Regions from separate parts of the Clostridium sp. USBA 49 genome, predicted to be linked through region 2. Evidence: predicted binding sites of a transcription regulator. Region 2 holds the regulator's gene; each other region holds the start of a gene.
The links. The regulator Rex, encoded in region 2, represses fermentation and respiration genes when NADH is low (regulators of the CRP and FNR family bind a similar motif). The targets are predictions, from matches to a motif close to ATTGTTAANNNNTTAACAAT.

Region 1 (3,299 bases), on a different contig from region 2:
TTATAAAAGAGAAATACACTGGGTATCTATAAATGGGAAGGAAATTAAATTAAATATAACAAGAGTTGCTTCTTTAACTCAATTGGAATTGTTTGCAATAAAATATGAAATAGAAAAAATTAATTTTGATGATGAAATAACAGTTGAATCCAGAATTAATGGAGATGTTTCAAATTATACAGATGACAAAGATCCTCGCATATCAGGAGGACATGCCAATATATTAAGTGTAAAATCTATCAATATAGATATGAATAATGAAATTATGCAGATAGAAGCCCAAACTCAAAATTCAAAACTTTCTACAGCAGTTACCTGCATACATAAATTTAATACAGATTATAAATTTAAAATAGAAAAAGGAGCAAAAGATTTAAAAGCTATATATATAGTATCAAAAGGAAATCAAAAAATAGAATTTACTAAATATAATGTTTATACTGATTCAAGAAGATATAAAGATGTTTTAAGCTGTGGCAGAGATATAATAGAAAATGTAGGGGAAAAATCATTTGAAGTTATTTTAAAAGAGCAAAAAAATTATCTTGATGAATTTTGGAATATTGCAGATATTGAGATTAATGGAGATGAAAAACTTCAGCAGGGAATTAGATATAATTTATATCAGCTTCTTCAATCTGTTGGTAAGGATTCCATAAGCAATATATGTGCAAAAGGATTAAGCGGAGAGGGCTATGAAGGTCATTATTTTTGGGATAGTGAAATTTATATTATTCCATTTTTCACTTTATGTAATCCTAAACTTTCTAAGCAGCTTTTAAGATATAGATATACAATTTTAGACTCTGCAAGAAAAAGAGCAAAGGAATTAGGGCACAAAAAAGGAGCTGCTTATGCATGGAGAACTATAACAGGTGAAGAATGTTCAGCTTATTTTCCAGCTGGAACAGCTCAATACCATATAAATGGAGATATTGCATATTCTTATATTCAATATTATTTAGTAACTTCTGATATTGATTTTATAAAAGAATTTGGAGCTGAAGTTATATTTGAAACAGCAAGAATATGGATTGAAATAGGGCATTTTGATAAAGGTTTATTTAAAATAGATGCAGTAACAGGACCTGATGAATATACAGCTATTGTAAATAATAATTATTATACAAATGTAATAGCTAAATATAATTTAAAATGGGCAGTAAAATTATATAATTTATTAAAAAATGATCATGAAGAAACTTTAAATAAATTAGCTTCTAAAATAAATTTAAAAGAAGAAGAAATAGAAATATTTAACAAAGCTTGTAATGCTATGTATCTGCCATATAATGAAGAATATAATATTGCAGCTCAAGATGATACATTTTTATCAAAAGCTGTTTGGGATTTTGATAATACACCTAAAGATAAGTATCCACTGCTTCTTAATTATCACCCTTTAACTATTTATAGATATCAAGTATTAAAGCAGGCAGATACAGTTCTTGCACACTTTTTAGTAGAAGATGAGGCAGATTTTGAAATTATAAAAAATTCTTATGATTATTATGAAAAAATAACAACTCATGATTCTTCTTTATCATGTGCTATATATAGCATTATGGCTGCTAAATTAGGGTATATGGAAAAAGCATATGATTACTTTATAGAAACAGCAAGACTTGATTTAGATAATACCCATGGGAACACTAAAGATGGTATACATACAGCTAATATGGGTGGTACTTGGATGGCAATAATTTATGGATTTGCAGGAGTTAGAATAAAAGAAGATTACATTTATCTAAATCCAAAACTTCCTATAAATTGGGAAAATCTTAAGTTTAAATTTTTATACAAAAATGCACTTATAGAAGTCTATATGCAAAAGGATAAAACTACCATAAATGTGAAATCAAATGAATATATAAATTTAAAAGTAAAAGATAAAATATATAATATCATTGGAGAAACCACAATAGATATTTAATAAAAATAAAAGGGTATGCAAAATATGCAGCCCTTTATTTTTTAAGATTATATCATTGAATTTGATGGAAAAAATGTTAAAATAATATTAAAGTATAAACAAATAAAGTAAATTAGATATTAAAATTATTTAATGAGGTGGGTTATTATGGATTTATTATCTATGGAAGTAGAGGATATGGCGGGAATATGTTTCGATTGTTCTTGCGGGCACAGACACAGTGTAGAAATTAAAAATATAAAAATTGGGAATGGAGCAATAAATGAACTTACTAATATAGTAGATGAACTAAATATTAAAAAAATTTTTATTGTAGAAGATAAAAATACATATAAAGCAGCAGGGAATATTGTAGAAGAAAAATTAAATAAAAAATTTGATATAACTAAGTTAATTTTTCAAGATGAACATCTTATAGCTGATGAAAAAGCATTAGGTAAAATGCTTATTGAAATTCCTTACGATGCTGAACTTATTTTAGCTGTGGGCTCTGGAACCATAAACGATTTATGCAGATTTTTAAGTTACAAATTAAAAATTCCATATATAATTGTATGTACTGCACCATCAATGGATGGGTATGCTTCTGTAGTTTCTCCTTTAGTAGTAAATGGAGTTAAAACAACTTTAAATGCAGTATATCCTAATGCAATTATAGCTGATATAGATATTTTAAAAGAGGCACCTATGAAAATGCTATTAGCAGGATTAGGTGATATTTTAGGAAAATACACAGCTTTAGCTGATTGGCAGCTTTCTAAAATTCTAAATGATGAATATTTTTGTAATTTAATATCGGAAATAACAATAAAAGCTTTAAAAAAATGTATAGAATATTCAAATGGAATACAAAAAAGAGATAATAATTCTATTAAAAGCATAACTGAAGCATTAATTCTCTCTGGATTAGCTATTGGAATGTGTGGCACATCAAGACCTGCTTCAGGAGAGGAACATCATCTTTCTCATTGCTGGGAAACTATTTTTATGAACGAAGGTAAAAATTCTGAATATCTTCATGGAAATAATGTTGGCATAGGGGTTGGTATTATTACTCAAGCCTATAAATATTTAAGTGCACTTGATATAAAAAATATATATTCTTCAGGAGAGTATAAATATTTTACTAAAGATAAGTGGATTCAAAGAATTAATGATGTTTATGGTAAAATAGCACCAAGTATTATTGAATTTAAAGAAGAATGTATATGTTTTGATGAAAAACAAAGAGAGAAAAATTTTAAAAAAATAGTTGATAATTGGGATAAAATTAAAGAAATTTGTGATTTATTTTTGCCAAGTGCAGATACAATAAGAAATATTATGAAAGATACAGGAGCAGTTTATAATCCTTCAGAATTAGGAT
Region 2 (3,299 bases):
TTAAAATAGCATCAGGAGGAGCTATTTTTTCCATTTTTTCTAAAGCTTTTTCTCTGCTTTCAGCCGCTTTTATGCTTTTTTCTCTGTTGAATGAACGATATTTTTCTATTATTTCTTCTTGCCTTTTAATTTCAGCTTGCTGCAGAGAATATGCCTTTAACTGAATTTCATAATTTTTCTTTTTCTGTTCTACAAAGAAAGTATAATTACCATTATAAGTATTTATATGTCCATTTATCATTTCCAGAGTTTTTGTAGTTATAGAGTCTAAGAAAAATCTATCATGAGATATTATTATAATTGTACCTTTATAAGATTTTAGATATTCTTCTAGCCATTCAATAGCATCTAAATCAAGATGATTAGTAGGTTCATCAAGAAAAAGTATATCAGGACTCTCAAGAAGAAGTTTGCAAAGAGCAACTCTTGTCTTTTGACCTCCACTTAATATATTTATGTTTTTATTAAAATCTTCTTCATTAAACCCCAAACCTTTTAATATTTTGCTAATTTCTCCCTTATATGTGTAACCTCCACGATTATTATAAATATCAGATAATGTTGTATATTGTTCTATTATTTTTTTATGATATTCTTCTTTAGACCTATCGTAAGGTTCATTTAGTTTTATCTCAAGTTCTTTAATTCTATTTTCCAATTCTATCAAATCTTTAAATACTTTTAATAATTCTTCATATATAGTATTGTTATTTTCAAGAGAAAGGTGTTGAGAAAGGTAGCCAATTTTTTTATTTTTATCTATAAAAATTTCTCCGCTATCTGCTTCAAGTTCACCTGCTAAAATTTTAAAAAGAGTAGTTTTACCTGCACCGTTAGCTCCTATTAAACCTACTTTTTCTCCTTCATTTATATTAAAAGTAACTTTATCTATAATTACATTTATACCATAACTTTTATGAATATCTTTACAACTTAAAACTATCATTTTTTCACCTTCCTAAAATGTTTTGTTAAATTTAATGTTATATTTTGTTTCTAAAAAATATATTTTCATAAAATTTAAAGGCTTTGATATTTATATCTTTAAAAAATAAGTATAATATTAAATGATAAAATACTTGATTTGTGAAACCAAGCATTAATAAATATTAAAAATGAATTTGAATATTGTGATAATGTAAAAGAATATAATCAAAATGTATTTTAAATATATTTTATATTTAAAAATAATATTTAATAACAAATTTGTATGTATACATAATATACATAATTTATATTCTACTATGAATGTAAATTTTTTTGTAGTATTAATTATAACAAAGATGTTTTAAACTTTAGAAATATGTTAAAATATTGACAGTAAATATAATTTAAGTCATACTATTAATGTATAGATAAAAAGAGAGGTGCGGTTATGGAAAAGAAAAAAAGCAATATATCAATGGCAGTTATTAAAAGGTTGCCAAAATATCATAGATATTTGCAAGAATTGATGAAAAATGATGTTGATAGAATATCATCTAAAGAACTTGGTGAAAAAATAGGATTTACAGCGTCCCAAATAAGACAAGATCTAAATTGTTTTGGAGATTTTGGCCAGCAGGGATATGGATATAATGTAAAAGATTTATATAATGAAATAAGTGATATATTAGGACTTACTAGATCTTACAACACAGTTATTATAGGTGCAGGTAATATAGGTCAAGCTATTGCAAATTATACAAGATTTGAAAAATTAGGATTTTCTTTAAAAGGAATTTTTGATGCAAATCCAAAATTAATAGGTATTAAAATAAGAGACGTAGAAATTGATGATATAGATAATTTACCTGATTTTCTTAAAAATAACAAAATAGATATAGGAATAATATGTGTACCTAAAGCAAGTGCACAAAAAATATGTGATACTCTTGTAGAAGGTGGAGTTAAAGGAATTTGGAATTTTGCACCAACTGATTTAGTAGTTCCAGAAAATGTTGTAGTTGAAAATGTTCATTTAAGCGAACATCTTATGACTCTTACTTATTTATTAAAAGATAAAAGTGATAAATAATTGTTAATATAATGTCATTTAATTAATTGTTTAAAACCAATATTTGTATAATTTAATAAATCAAAAGCCATATATATATAAAAAGATTTTTTCTAATTTTATCTATGGCTTTTGATTTTTTTATACTTTTAACAAATATTTCATAAATAGTACTTTTATAAGAAAGTAAAATGTGTTAGAATAAAATTGTTAAAAAAATATCAATCAAATATAAAAAACAGGAGGAATGCTAGATGAATAGATTTACTTTACCAAGAGATATTTATTTTGGGAAAAATTCTCTAGAAGCTTTAAAAACATTAAAAGGTAAAAAGGCAGTTGTAGTTACCGGCGGAAGTTCTATGAGAAAATTTGGTTTTTTAGATAAAACCATATCTTATTTAAAAGAAGGTGGATTTGAAATTAAACTTATAGAGGGAGTTGAACCTGATCCGTCTGTTGAAACAGTTATGAAAGGTGCAAAGATTATGAGAGAATTTGAGCCTGATTGGATAGTAGCAATAGGTGGAGGTTCTCCAATAGATGCAGCTAAAGCTATGTGGATATTTTATGAATATCCAGATTTTACTTTTGAACAAGCAGTAGTTCCTTTTGGAATTCCAGAATTAAGACAAAAAGCAAAATTTGCTGCTATACCATCTACAAGTGGTACAGCAACAGAAGTTACAGCTTTTTCAGTTATAACCGATTATAAAACTGAAATAAAATATCCGTTGGCTGATTTTAATTTAACCCCAGATGTAGCTATAGTAGATCCATCTTTGGCAGAAACAATGCCAGCAAAGCTTACAGCACATACTGGAATGGACGCATTAACTCATGCTATTGAAGCTTATGTTGCTTCATTAAAATCTGCCTTTTCAGATCCACTTGCAATGCAGGCTATTACTATGATTAAGGAAAATTTAATAAAATCATTTTATGGTGATAAAAAATCTAGAGAAGAAATGCATATTGCTCAATGCTTAGCTGGTATGGCTTTTTCTAATGCATTACTTGGAATAACTCATAGTATGGCACATAAAAGTGGAGCTGTATTTCATATTCCTCATGGATGTGCAAATGCTATATATCTTCCTTATGTTATAGACTTTAATAAAAAAGTTTGTAAAGATAGATATGCACAAATAGCTAAAAATATTGGACTTTCTGGTAACACAGAAGATGAATTAGTAGATTCTTTAACTAATATGATTAGAGAAATGAATAAAGAAATGAGCATTCCTCAAACTTTAAAAGAATATGGAATAAGTGAAAAAGATTTTTATGCAAATGTAGATAG
Region 3 (3,299 bases), on a different contig from region 2:
CTTCATTTATGGATTCATTTTCAATATCACCAATTGATTTCTTTTTATACACAACAAATACTATATATGCTATTGTTGATAAAAGATATGTACATGCAGTTATCAAAAATGTAAGCTTTCCTTTTGAATCTAATTTATATACTATTCCTGAAAAAACAAAACTTATAAGCGTACCTATTGTTGTTAATCTATATAACTTATTTTGATATTCCATTCCATCTTTTTCACCTTTCTTTTCTAAATAAGTTGCTAAGCTGCTATAATCTGATCCGCTTATACATGAACCAAATATACCTAATAAGACTTGTGATATTATTATCATTACTAAATTAAATGAAAAAGCAAAAATTACATAAGACACAGTTGTTCCAATTAAACCTAAAACAACCAATTTATCATGACCTATTTTATCACCTATAAAGCCAGTGGGAATTTCAAACAAAAATATTGTAAAATAATAACAAGCCTCTATTAATAACATATCGCTAGATGTAATATTTCTCTTAGTATATATCATTAGCAGTACAGGTAAAAATAAAAGGAGATTGGAAAATACTGCATACAGATAGAAAAATTTAATTACTTTATTTGATTTACTCATTGTTCCCCTCCAAATTTAGCTGATTACTTTATATTTGCTAAGCTAAAGAAAATAATATTATCCATTTTTAGCCAAATATCATTTTTATATTTTATAACATCAAATTTATTTCGAAACAAATTTACTATATTAAAATTCATAGGCATCTTAATTAATGATATAGCTTCATTATTTTTGAATTGGACAGCATGAAAAACAAAAGTGCATCCTCCTGATTTTAAATCAAATGCGTGATTTCCTTCTGATGATATATTAAAATATTATCTTCAAAATCCAGCTGCCTATTCTGAAAGGATTGTAATTTTATTTCTTTTGTTTCCCAATTTAAGTGTTTAAAAATACTGATGAATGATTTCTGTAATTCATTATCATCATATTCAAATTGGTATTGTCCAATTTATTATAACCCATCCATTAATTTCAATCTTTAGCCCTTCTATATTTTCATTTGTATCATTTGATACCTGGACATCAAATGTAAGGTGTTAAGCAAAGTGTAACCAACACCGATTACCACTAATACTAAAATAAGACATATAATCTGTTTTTTTTCATAAATAAAGCACTCATTAATATTAATCATGTATTTCTTAAACATATCAAAAAAAATATAATTTGGCAATATTTATAGTGATTTACAATTATTTTTTCACATAAATACAATTAGCTTAAATTTTTTTTAAAAGGTACTACCATTGATAAAATTATGCCTCCTATTTCACGCTTTGGTGGCGGCAGGGCTGTTAAAAAGCAAGGAATTATTGAAAAGTTAACGAAGTTTTTTGAGAAATATTTTGGATTAGTATAAGTTTCAATTTATAATGATTTTAAAGTATTTACAAAATTATATGATAATAACATAACAAATACTTTGATTTTCTTTCAACTCCTAAATGAAAGCTTCTTTTAGGAGTTTTATTTTTTATATTTAAATTTTTATAGTTAAAATTTTAGTATTTTATTAACAAAATGAAATTGTTTTAGTTGATAATTTTTTAACAAAGTGTTATATTTATATAAAAGATTAATTTGGGAGGATTTTTATGGTTACTATAAGTATTTGTATTGGTAGTGCTTGTCACTTAAAAGGGGCTTATAATGTAATTTCTTCACTTCAAAACGAAATAGAAAAATTAAATATAAAAGATAAAGTAGAACTTAAAGCTTCATTTTGCCTTGGGCATTGTACTAATGCAGTATCTGTAAAAATTGATGATGGACCTGTACTTTCTCTAAAAGCAGATGGTGTACCTGAATTCTTAAAAGAACAGGTACTTACAAAAATTTAAGAAATGGTGGTTTTATTATGGAATTAATTAATTTTACAAAAGCAAATTGCAGAAGCTGTTATAAATGTCTTCGTTCTTGTCCTGTAAAAGCAATTAGAATAAAAAATGATCAAGCTAAAATAGTAAATGAACGTTGCGTAACATGTGGTCAATGTCTTATAGTCTGCCCACAAAATGCAAGACATATAAAATCAGATGTATATAAAATTAAAAGTTCTATAAAATCAGACAAAACTGTAATAGCAGCTGTTGCTCCTTCCTTTGCTGGAGCTTTTAACTTAAAATCCTCAGGACAATTTGCAGCAGCTCTTAAATCTCTTGGTTTTAACAAAATTTTTGAAGTAGCTTTAGGTGCAGAAATAGTTACTGAGCTTTATAAAGAATATGCTCTTTCAAAAAATATGAAAAATTATATTACCACAAGTTGTCCTTCTATAAATTATTTGATAAATACTTATTATCCATCACTTTCAAAATATTTAATACCAGTAGATTCACCTATGATTGTTCTTGGAAAAATATTGAAACAAAAATATGAAAATTGCTTTATAACATTTGTTGGTCCATGTTATTCTAAAAAATTTGAAAGCATTGATGAAGATAATGTAGGAATTATAGATTCAGTTTTAACTTTTGATGAAATTTATAAATGGCTTGAAGAAGAAAATATAGATATAACTTCCCTTGAACCTATGAATTTTGATAAATCATCTAAAACCTTTGGAAAGAATTTTCCTATAATGGGAGAGCTTAAATATGAACTTATAAAAAATAAAAACTTTAATTACGATTTTATTAGTGCTGATGGTGTAGATAAGTGTATGCAGCTTTTTCAATCAATGGAAGAAAATGATATAAGTGAAGTTTTTGTAGAAGCATTCGCTTGTAGAGGAGGATGTATAAATGGTCCTGCTATGCCTAAAAATGAATTGGACTTTTTTACAAGGCAGCGAAATGTAAAAAAATATATAAAAGAAAATTCTACAAAAAATATTCCTGATTATTTAAACACAGATGTAAATATAAACTTTTCAAAGACATTTAAAACTAGAACTTTATGTAAAACTAATTTTTCTCAAGAGAATATTTCTGAAGTTTTGAAAAAAATGGGTAAATTTAGTCCTAAAGATGAGCTTAATTGTGGGGTATGTGGTTATAATACATGCAGAGAAAAAGCTCAAGCAGTATTAGATGGAATGGCTGAAATAAATATGTGTATACATTATATAAGAAACAAAGCAGAAAGTATAGCAAATGTAGTATTTGAAACTTCACCAAATGCAATATTTACTTTAGATGAAGATTTTCTTATTAAAGATTTTAATCCAGCTTCTGAAAAAATGTTTAATATTAAATATCAAGATATTATAGGTAAACCTATTTGTCTAATTATGGATGATAGTGATTTT

Region 1: B5D11_RS10980 (sn-glycerol-1-phosphate dehydrogenase) is a predicted target of Rex. The motif match lies at 2,006-2,025, and genes of this name have one in related genera.
Region 3: B5D11_RS06995 ((2Fe-2S) ferredoxin domain-containing protein) is a predicted target of Rex. The motif match lies at 1,585-1,604, and genes of this name have one in related genera.

The regions. Positions count from the first base shown of each region.
Region 1 covers NZ_FUYD01000014.1:32,653-35,951, forward strand. Annotated here, with positions in the region: gene B5D11_RS10975 (glycoside hydrolase family 65 protein) at 1-1,933, shown strand, start outside; gene B5D11_RS10980 (sn-glycerol-1-phosphate dehydrogenase) at 2,081-3,299, shown strand, end outside.
Region 2 covers NZ_FUYD01000004.1:89,748-93,046, reverse strand. Annotated here, with positions in the region: gene abc-f (ribosomal protection-like ABC-F family protein) at 1-946, opposite strand, end outside; gene B5D11_RS05535 (redox-sensing transcriptional repressor Rex) at 1,376-2,017, shown strand; gene B5D11_RS05530 (iron-containing alcohol dehydrogenase) at 2,251-3,299, shown strand, end outside.
Region 3 covers NZ_FUYD01000005.1:153,126-156,424, reverse strand. Annotated here, with positions in the region: gene B5D11_RS07005 (MFS transporter) at 1-601, opposite strand, end outside; gene B5D11_RS06995 ((2Fe-2S) ferredoxin domain-containing protein) at 1,645-1,890, shown strand; gene B5D11_RS06990 ([Fe-Fe] hydrogenase large subunit C-terminal domain-containing protein) at 1,908-3,299, shown strand, end outside.